DNA from 4 places in the Nostoc sp. UIC 10890 genome. Region 3 is predicted to be linked to each of the others. Evidence: predicted binding sites of a transcription regulator. Region 3 holds the regulator's gene; each other region holds the start of a gene.
The links. Region 3 encodes NtcA, which controls nitrogen genes in cyanobacteria. Its sites were predicted from a motif close to TNTGTANNNNNNNNTACANA; they were not measured.
Positions count from the first base shown of each region.

Region 1: a site for NtcA is predicted at 898-917, ahead of ACWATR_RS07785 (DUF3155 domain-containing protein). Genes of this name have one in related genera too.
Region 2: a site for NtcA is predicted at 758-777, ahead of glnA (type I glutamate--ammonia ligase). Genes of this name have one in related genera too.
Region 4: a site for NtcA is predicted at 1,150-1,169, ahead of ACWATR_RS23630 (cell division protein SepF). Genes of this name have one in related genera too.

Region 1 covers NZ_JBSGKF010000001.1:1,947,925-1,950,131, reverse strand. Annotated here, with positions in the region: gene ACWATR_RS07790 (cofactor assembly of complex C subunit B) at 1-103, shown strand, start outside; gene ACWATR_RS07785 (DUF3155 domain-containing protein) at 552-869, opposite strand; gene ACWATR_RS07780 (sensor histidine kinase) at 1,155-2,207, shown strand, end outside.
Region 2 covers NZ_JBSGKF010000001.1:6,496,322-6,498,528, reverse strand. Annotated here, with positions in the region: gene apcB (allophycocyanin subunit beta) at 33-542, opposite strand; gene glnA (type I glutamate--ammonia ligase) at 900-2,207, shown strand, end outside.
Region 3 covers NZ_JBSGKF010000001.1:5,406,266-5,408,472, reverse strand. Annotated here, with positions in the region: gene ACWATR_RS22455 (DUF3084 domain-containing protein) at 1-402, opposite strand, end outside; gene ntcA (global nitrogen regulator NtcA) at 572-1,243, opposite strand; gene fabI (enoyl-ACP reductase FabI) at 1,622-2,207, shown strand, end outside.
Region 4 covers NZ_JBSGKF010000001.1:5,680,214-5,682,420, forward strand. Annotated here, with positions in the region: gene pipX (transcriptional coactivator PipX) at 1-245, shown strand, start outside; gene ACWATR_RS23625 (YggS family pyridoxal phosphate-dependent enzyme) at 242-910, shown strand; gene ACWATR_RS23630 (cell division protein SepF) at 1,277-1,879, shown strand; gene proC (pyrroline-5-carboxylate reductase) at 1,986-2,207, shown strand, end outside.

The sequences.
Region 1 (2,207 bases), 3.5 Mb from region 3:
AACTCAGAGCGAACAAACCTCCTCAAGTAAGATAACCGTAGTAGCCCATCGAGATGAACTCAGTGAGTTACAAAGGACTCTACAGCTAAAGCCTGGGATATAATTGTTGATTTTTCTGACCATCTTTTAACTATGATATGCAGACTTCTGACCTGACCTACTCTTTAGGCAATGGAAAGTAGGAAGGAGGAAATCAAGAACATTGCTTTGTCAGTTTTCCCCACAACTTGTGTTGTGGGGAAAAATTTAAATTAATTAACTTAAATTCATTGACAGAGCTTGCCTAACAATCTACGGCATAGAGCGCAACTTCACTAGCGCTTTTAAACGCGCTTGGCTCTATACCTACTCCCTTCTGCATCATCAAAATAGTGTCAACCCATGCAATGTAGCGTGGTTTGAGACAAGTTTACTTTCCAACTACCTGGACTAGACTTACTGGCAAATCAGCTACAAACTAAAAAAAAATTAAATTTTGCATAAACTTAGCAATTTTGCCAGTTAATAATAGTCAGGAGCCACACTCAATGCTTAAGATGACCATCTATGGTTCACCGACTAGCTAAAGCAAGAGGTTCTTGACCTGGCGAAGGTTCTAACACCCTCAAGCTAGGAAACAAGAAATGGTTTTCCTCTACGTATTGAGCACCAAACAGTCCCTTTTCTGCCCAGAAATAACGATCTGTGGTGTGTTCATTTCGCTTTACGAGTAGCAATGCCGGTGGCAAAATCCCTTCAGCTTGAATGAATCTTCTCGCTGCTGTCACAGGCTTTTCTTCGCCACTTTCGATGCTATATTGAGGCACATGTTCCAAAATTCGCCGTCCTTCCTGACGACGACGACTCTTCCTTTTGCGTCTCCTTGCCAATCTATTGTCCTCCTCTTTCAAGCTATAGATTGTAGTGATAGCTACAAAATCCGTCGTCATTATATAGGTTCTAGTTCAAAATATCAATACTTTTTAACCTTTTCATGTAAGAAAGTTAATATCTTTGAAAATAGATAAAACAGAACCACCTAAAGATATAATCCCCTGGTACAAACCATCTCTGAGAAAATTTTAGTTAAGCTTTATTAAATGAGTGAGGTAAAAATTAAGTATCCTCTCTTACATCATGCCTCAAAATCTGTAATCTTGAGCAAGAGCTAAAAAATGTTAATGTCTGCCAGTTCCGATTTTCTTGCTCTGTGTCGAGAGCAAATAGCGCTACTAACCCAAGGGCTGGGAGCAACTTTAAGTATTGTGTACCTAACACAAGAATTGGTAGAGACTCCTTCAGGTGATGCAAAACTGATTCCTGTGGTAATTTACCCGGAAACAGCATTATTACCGCCAGGGGAGGTGACTGCTGAAGCGACAGCACACAAGCAGCTTCAAGTTGGAAATGTGTTTGTATTACCCAATGATCAGAGAAAATTATTGACAGCAGGATCAGAATCTCCAACCTCATCACAGGGTTCGGAGATACCAGATGCATCTCAACCCCATCTCAAAGAGGAATACCTATTTAGTGGAAACCAAATTGTTTTACCTCTAATTTATGAGGGTGTGATGATGGGCTTATTGGTGACAAGTAGGCAAGACCGGGCATGGAATGAAAACGAGGAAAGTCAGATTCAACGAATAGCTCAAACATTAGCGATCGCTTGTATTTTAGATCAACGACGAGCATGGTTTGAGCAGCAGTTGCGTGAGCAACAAATTCTCCAAGAAAAACAGCGGGATTTATTAGATAACCTTTTGCATCAGTTTCGTAACCCATTAACGGCGTTGCGGACTTTTGGCAAACTGCTATTGAAAAGACTACGACCAGCAGATGCCAATCGGGATGTAGCAAGTAGTATTGTGCGCGAAAGCGATCGCCTTCAAGAATTACTGCAACAATTTGAGCAAGTAATTGACTTGACAGAGGCAGATTTAGCACCACTACATCTAGCAGAAGATGAAGTATTTGTAGAAGCAACTATCCAAAAAGACGCAAAACCACCGCTATTATTGCCAGGAACGGGAGATAAAGCAGTTGACTGCTCGCTAGCGGATATATTAGAACCATTATTAATATCAGCCAAAGCGATCGCTCAAGAGCGAAAGCTAAAACTAATAACTGAAATTCAACAGAATTCATCTCTAGTACGTGCCAACGTCAAAGCATTACGAGAAGTATTAACTAACATCATCGATAATGCTTTGAAATACACTCCTACT
Region 2 (2,207 bases), 1.1 Mb from region 3:
CTTGTGGGGCAGACACCTTGCCCACTTAAAATCTAAATATCTATCTCGCTCAACTCGCGTGTGATGTGATCAAATGGTTCATCTACAAAAGCAGTATTAACCACACCTGCTGCTGCTACTTGCTCCTTAATCAGATCCTTGAGAATCTGGATACCGCGAACAGTAGGCCCAATAGGCACTCCTAGAGAATTATAAGTTTCTCGCAGCCCTTGTAGCACACGCTCATCCAACACATTTGTATTTCCAGCAACCAACGCATAGGTAGCGTAGCGCAAGTAGTAGTCTAAATCCCGCAGACAAGCCGCATAACGACGAGTTGTATAAGAATTTCCACCAGGACGAATCAATTCTGGCAGTTCTTCATATAACTTCAAACCAGCTTGCTTGACAAGTGCAGCCGCATTAGTATTTATCGCCGCCGCCGCTTGTACTCGTGCTGTACCACTATCAAAGTAAGACTTCAGGCTATCGATCGCATTCCGGTCAAAATACCGACCAGCTAAGTCATAATTCTTAATTAAACTTGTTACCGCATCGCGCATTCCTTCTTCTCCCAATCATTGCTATTTATGGTTTGATATTTATTTGGCTGCACTTATGCACCAGTAAATTTTTGTGCTATTAAAAATAGATTCGGCACAAAAACGATCTATCCACTACATAAGGATTTTATGTCAAAGTTGACCCCTATATGATGAACTTTCCAGTTTTGTACAGATGATCGCTGAAAGGTTAATATAACCTGATAATCCAGATATCTGTAGTACAAGCTACAAAATCAGCTAATGTCTAGTATTTAAGATATTTCTGGTGTGTCACGGCCTGATTGAGATCAGCAGGGTTAGGATGCAATGTAAGATTCTGGTTGACTTTAGGAAATTGGTAGAGAAGGAGTAACAATGACAACACCACAAGAACTCTTGAAAAAAATTCAAGATGAAAAAATTCAGCTGATTGATCTCAAATTCATCGATACAGTAGGGACTTGGCAGCACCTCACACTGTACCAAAACCAAATCGATGAGACTGCATTCACTGATGGCGTAGCTTTTGACGGTTCCAGCATTCGGGGTTGGAAAGCGATCAATGAATCGGACATGACGATGGTACTCGACCCCAACACTGCTTGGATCGACCCATTTATGGAAGTCCCAACACTAAGTATAATTTGTAGTATTAAAGACCCCCGCACGGGTGAACCTTACAACCGTTGCCCACGCGTTATTGCCCAAAAAGCAATAGATTACCTGGTTTCCAGTGGTCTTGGTGATACAGCCTTCTTTGGCCCTGAAGCTGAGTTCTTTATCTTTGATAGTGCTAGGTTTGCCCAAACTGCTAACGAAGGTTATTACTTCTTAGACTCCGAAGAAGGTGCTTGGAATTCCGGTAAAGCTGGTACAGATGCAAAACCCAACTTGGGTTACAAACCACGCTTCAAAGAAGGTTACTTCCCAGTTGCACCAACGGATTCTTTCCAAGATATCCGTACAGAAATGCTGTTGACAATGGCAGAATTAGGTGTGCCCATTGAAAAGCATCACCACGAAGTAGCCACTGGTGGTCAGTGCGAACTAGGTTTCCGCTTTGGGAAGTTGATCGAAGCGGCTGACTGGTTGATGATTTACAAATATGTCATCAAGAACGTTGCCAAGAAATACGGCAAAACCGTCACCTTCATGCCAAAACCGATTTTTGGCGATAACGGTTCGGGAATGCACTGTCACCAGTCCATCTGGAAAGACGGACAACCTCTGTTTGCAGGTGATAAGTATGCTGGTTTGAGCGATATGGCGTTGTACTACATTGGTGGTCTTCTCAAACACGCACCAGCACTGTTGGCAATTACCAATCCTAGTACCAACTCATACAAGCGCTTAGTGCCTGGCTATGAAGCTCCTGTTAACTTGGCTTACTCCGAAGGAAACCGTTCTGCTTCTATCCGTATTCCTCTATCTGGTAAGAACCCCAAAGCAAAACGTTTGGAATTCCGTTGTCCAGATGCTACATCTAACCCCTACTTGGCATTTGCTGCAATGCTTTGTGCTGGTATCGATGGCATCAAGAACAAAATCCATCCTGGTGAACCCTTAGATAAAAATATCTATGAACTCTCTCCAGAGGAGCTTGCAAAGGTTCCCTCAACTCCAAGTTCTTTAGAACTGGCATTGCAAGCGCTAGAAAACGATCACGGCTTCTTGACAGAATCA
Region 3 (2,207 bases):
TTGTTTGGCATTCGCCGCCTGCAAAGATTGGTTGATTGCCTGCAAGTCTTGTTGTGCCTTTGCTTGGGCAATTTTGGCTTGGCTTAACTCACTCTCTATCTGACTTTTTTGAGTTTCTGCGGTTTTTAGCTGTTCTCGTTTTTGTCTGAGGTCTGTTTGAATATCTTCTAATTCAAAGACTCCCTTTCGCAAGCCTTCGTCGGCAGCGAATAAAATCCCCAAAGTTGATGCTGAAATCAAGCCACCCGTAAAAATAGTGACCAGTACAGCAGTATTTTTTGGACGAAGCTTAAAAAGTGAGAGGCGGGCTTTGCCAACTCGTGTGCCGATGCGATCGCCCACGGTTGCAATTACGCCTCCCAGGATTAAAATTGCTGCGATTAGGATGTATCCGGTGGTCATCTTTAGCTACCGAAATCCTTCCAGATACAGCCTACTACTTTTAAGCATTGTCTGGAAAGAAGTGGAAATTGGCAATAGCTGAAATTACTCAATTTTTAGATTTACCTCTAGCTATTAGTGTCATTTTTCAAAATAGAACACGCGCCGATTCCCCTTTTTCCAATTGTTTTTATGTGAATTGCCTACTTAAGGTAACAGGTTTATGCACAGTAATCTTCTTTTTGTGGATAGAAATCATCTTTTTCTCACGCAAATCTCCCAGTAGCCTAGTAACGGTAACACGAGTTGAACCAATTGCTTCTGCGATCGCTTGATGAGATAACTTCAAATCAATAGTGATCCCATCTGCACAAGGAACGCCAAAATCCCGACAAAGAATTAACAAAAAACTTACCAACCTAGAACCCATATCTCGGTGAGCAAGAGTTTCAATCATCATCTCCGTCTGTAAAATTCGCGAAGACAGACCTCGCAGCATTAACATTGATAATTCTGGATTTTCCTTGAGTGCTTGCTCTACCTGTTCAATTGGTGCTGACAGTAATTCCACAGGAGTAAATGCAACCGCATGGTAAAATCGATCCGATTTATTTCCTGTCAGCAATGACAATACACCAAAAACACTATTTTCCCGCAGCAATGCTACCGTTATTTCCTCTCCTGCCTCGTACACCCTGGAAAGTTTAACAGCACCTTTCAAAAGAAAATAAACTCGTTCGGCAGGATCGCCAGGAAAAAAGATCGTTTTATTGCGTTCAAACGTTTCCACAACTGGCGGAAACGCCCCGGTCGCCATCTGACGAAATACATTTGCTAGGGCTTTATCTTGTGTCACGATCATCTCCCTTCCCCTACCCAATGCCGGAAAAACAAAAACTGATTACCTAAGAATACACCCGAAAAATGAATAAAGCACCGTCAACCTTTCTGTACTTTCCTATACTCAAACTAATCTCTTCATAACTCTTTGTTTATAATGATACATAATTGTTGATCCTTTCAGCTACTAATTGTTGATAAGTAGTTCCAATAGCTGTATTTAAAAGCTTTTTTGAAGAACAAATAAAGATATCTTGAGAATATCTTTATAAAAAATCAAGATTTTTCTCACAGAAAACACCCTTAGCAATATTCATTTTTGCAAATCCTGTATAAAACAAAGACAAACTAGTGTCAGATTCTAGTATGCTCCTAATGATCGATCGCATTAACAATTTCTATGCTAAATCTGACTGGAAAAAATGCCCTTGTTACAGGTATTGCCAATAACCGCTCGATCGCCTGGGGCATCGCCCAACAACTGCACAAAGCTGGAGCAAACCTGGGCATTACCTACCTACCGGATGAACGCGGCAAGATGGAGAAAAAAGTTGCGGAGTTGGTAGAACCTCTCAACCCCAGCTTATTTCTTCCCTGTAACGTCCAAGATGAAGACCAAATTAAATCTACCTTTGAGACAATCCGCGAACAATGGGGAAAGCTAGATATCCTCATTCATTGCCTGGCCTTTGCCAGCAAAGAGGATTTAACTGGAGATTTTAGCCAAACCTCTCGTTCTGGCTTCAACACCGCCTTAGAAATTAGTACCTACTCGCTGGTGCAGTTAAGTGGTGCAGCCAAACCTCTGATGACAGAGGGAGGTAGCATCGTCACCCTGACATATTTAGGCGGTGTTAGGGCAATCCCCAACTATAACGTTATGGGAGTTGCTAAGGCGGGGTTAGAAATGAGTGTGCGTTACCTGGCTAGTGAACTAGGACCGCAAAATATCCGCGTGAATGCCATCTCCGCAGGCCCCATCCGCA
Region 4 (2,207 bases), 270 kb from region 3:
ATCCAACTTGGGGTTTACTCTACAAAATCTGTATGGTTGATGAAAACCAGGATTTGTTCACCACACTTTATGCCCAGCGCTTATTTTTTTTGGTGGCAAATGACGTTAAAGGTGTCAAATTCCAGTCTCTAGGACGTACTGAGGCGAGAATGATGTTGGAAAATCGCTTACGTACCCTGCGGCGCAGTGGGCATTCTCAGGAGTACGATCAGCTTCAGAGTGTTTTCCAGCGCACCTTCCAATGAACAGTTCGATTTCCGAACGTATTCTTTCCATTCGCTCCTCACTGCCAACTTCAGTCAAATTGATTGCCGTTAGCAAACAAGTTTCTGCCCAGGACATTCGGTCTGCATACACCGCAGGAATTCGTGATTTCGGGGAGAGTCGTATCCAAGAAGCTGCCAGTAAACAAGCCGAGTTGCAAGACTTACCGGATATTACCTGGCACTTTATTGGACATTTGCAAAGCAATAAAGCCAAAAAAGCCATCGAACAATTCCATTGGATTCACTCCGTGGATAATTTGAAGCTGGCACAGCGCTTAGACCAATTGGCGCAACAGCTAGGAGTGAGTCCCCAAGTTTGCCTGCAAGTGAAAATTCTCCCCGATCCCAACAAGTCTGGTTGGAGTGTGCCAGAACTTTTGGCTGATTTACCCACACTCAATCAATACAAAAGTTTACAAATTCAAGGTTTGATGACAATTCCGCCTTCCGGATTAAATGATTCCGAAATTCTTAATGTGTTTAATCGCAATCGTGAACTAGCAAAAGAAATCCAGGAGCAAAATTGGTCGCATATTAAAATGCAGCACCTATCTATGGGTATGTCAGGCGACTACGAACTGGCAGTGCAAGCAGGCGCAACGATGGTACGATTAGGAACCATATTGTTTGGCGATCGCTCTTAGCCGATTAATCATCAGCCTTTGAGGACGGTATTAATAGAGATCAGGATTTGTTGACAAGAATTTTGTAACAGACTGGTGCAATTGGAAACAAAGGATATAGTATTGACAAGAGCAATCGCCAAGGCAAAATAGGGTATAAAGAAGTTTCCTTCGGATAAACCTTAGGATATAATCTTGACTCATTATTATGTTTAGGCGATGCACAGACCTTTCCAATAAGTGTCAGTTCATCGCCAAAACCCGTAGTATGGGCTACAAATAGCAATACACTTGCTGAAGTATCCACCGATGTAGCGAGCGCTCCTATCTCAACTAATCCTCAGCCAAGTCAATTCAGGCTATTCGCACCAGGAGAGTACACACAGAATGAACAACATTTTTTCCAAACTCAGAGACTTTGTGGGTCTAAATGAGCAAGTGGAATACGAGTATTACGAAGAAGAACCAGAAACAGACAATAATTACCAAAATCTGTATCAGCAAGAAAATCCCCAACCAGCACCACAAGAAAGCACAGCCGCTCAAAATCGACGCTGGCGCGAACCAGTGCCTACAATGGGAGATGATATAGCAACAGGTCAAAAGCCAATGGGGAATGTGATTGGTATGCCAGGAGCAATTAACGGAATTTCGGAAGTTTTGGTACTCGAACCACGCACATTTGAAGAAATGCCCCAGGCAATTCAAGCGCTGCGAGAACGCAAGTCAGTGGTATTAAATCTGACAATCATGGACCCAGATCAAGCTCAACGAGCAGTAGATTTTGTTGCGGGTGGTACTTACGCACTAGATGGACATCAAGAGCGCATCGGCGAGAGCATCTTTTTGTTTACACCAAGTTGTGTCCAAGTTAGCACCCAAGGTGGCGTTCTTCATGAAGTACCACAACCACCTGCACGTCCCTCCCGTCCGACAACAGGCCCTTCAAATCAAAGTTGGGGCAACGAAACTAATCGGATGGCACAATAAAGTTAAATTAGTTATTAGTCCTTTGTCCTTTGTCATTTGTCCTGGGTTTTGATCATAGTGACAAATGACAAACGACTGATGACTAATGCCTAATGACTAATGATCAATGACTATAAAATTTGGCTTAATTGGTGGTGGGGTAATGGGAGAAGCACTCTTATCCCGCCTTATCACGCGTGGAATTTATCAACCATCAGAAGTCATAGTTAGCGAACCGCTATCTTCACGCCTAGATTTCTTAAAACAGCACTACGATGTTGTCGTGACGACAGATAATAGCCGGGTTTTCACTGAAGCAAAAGAAGTTGTCTTTTTGGCAGTGAAGCCG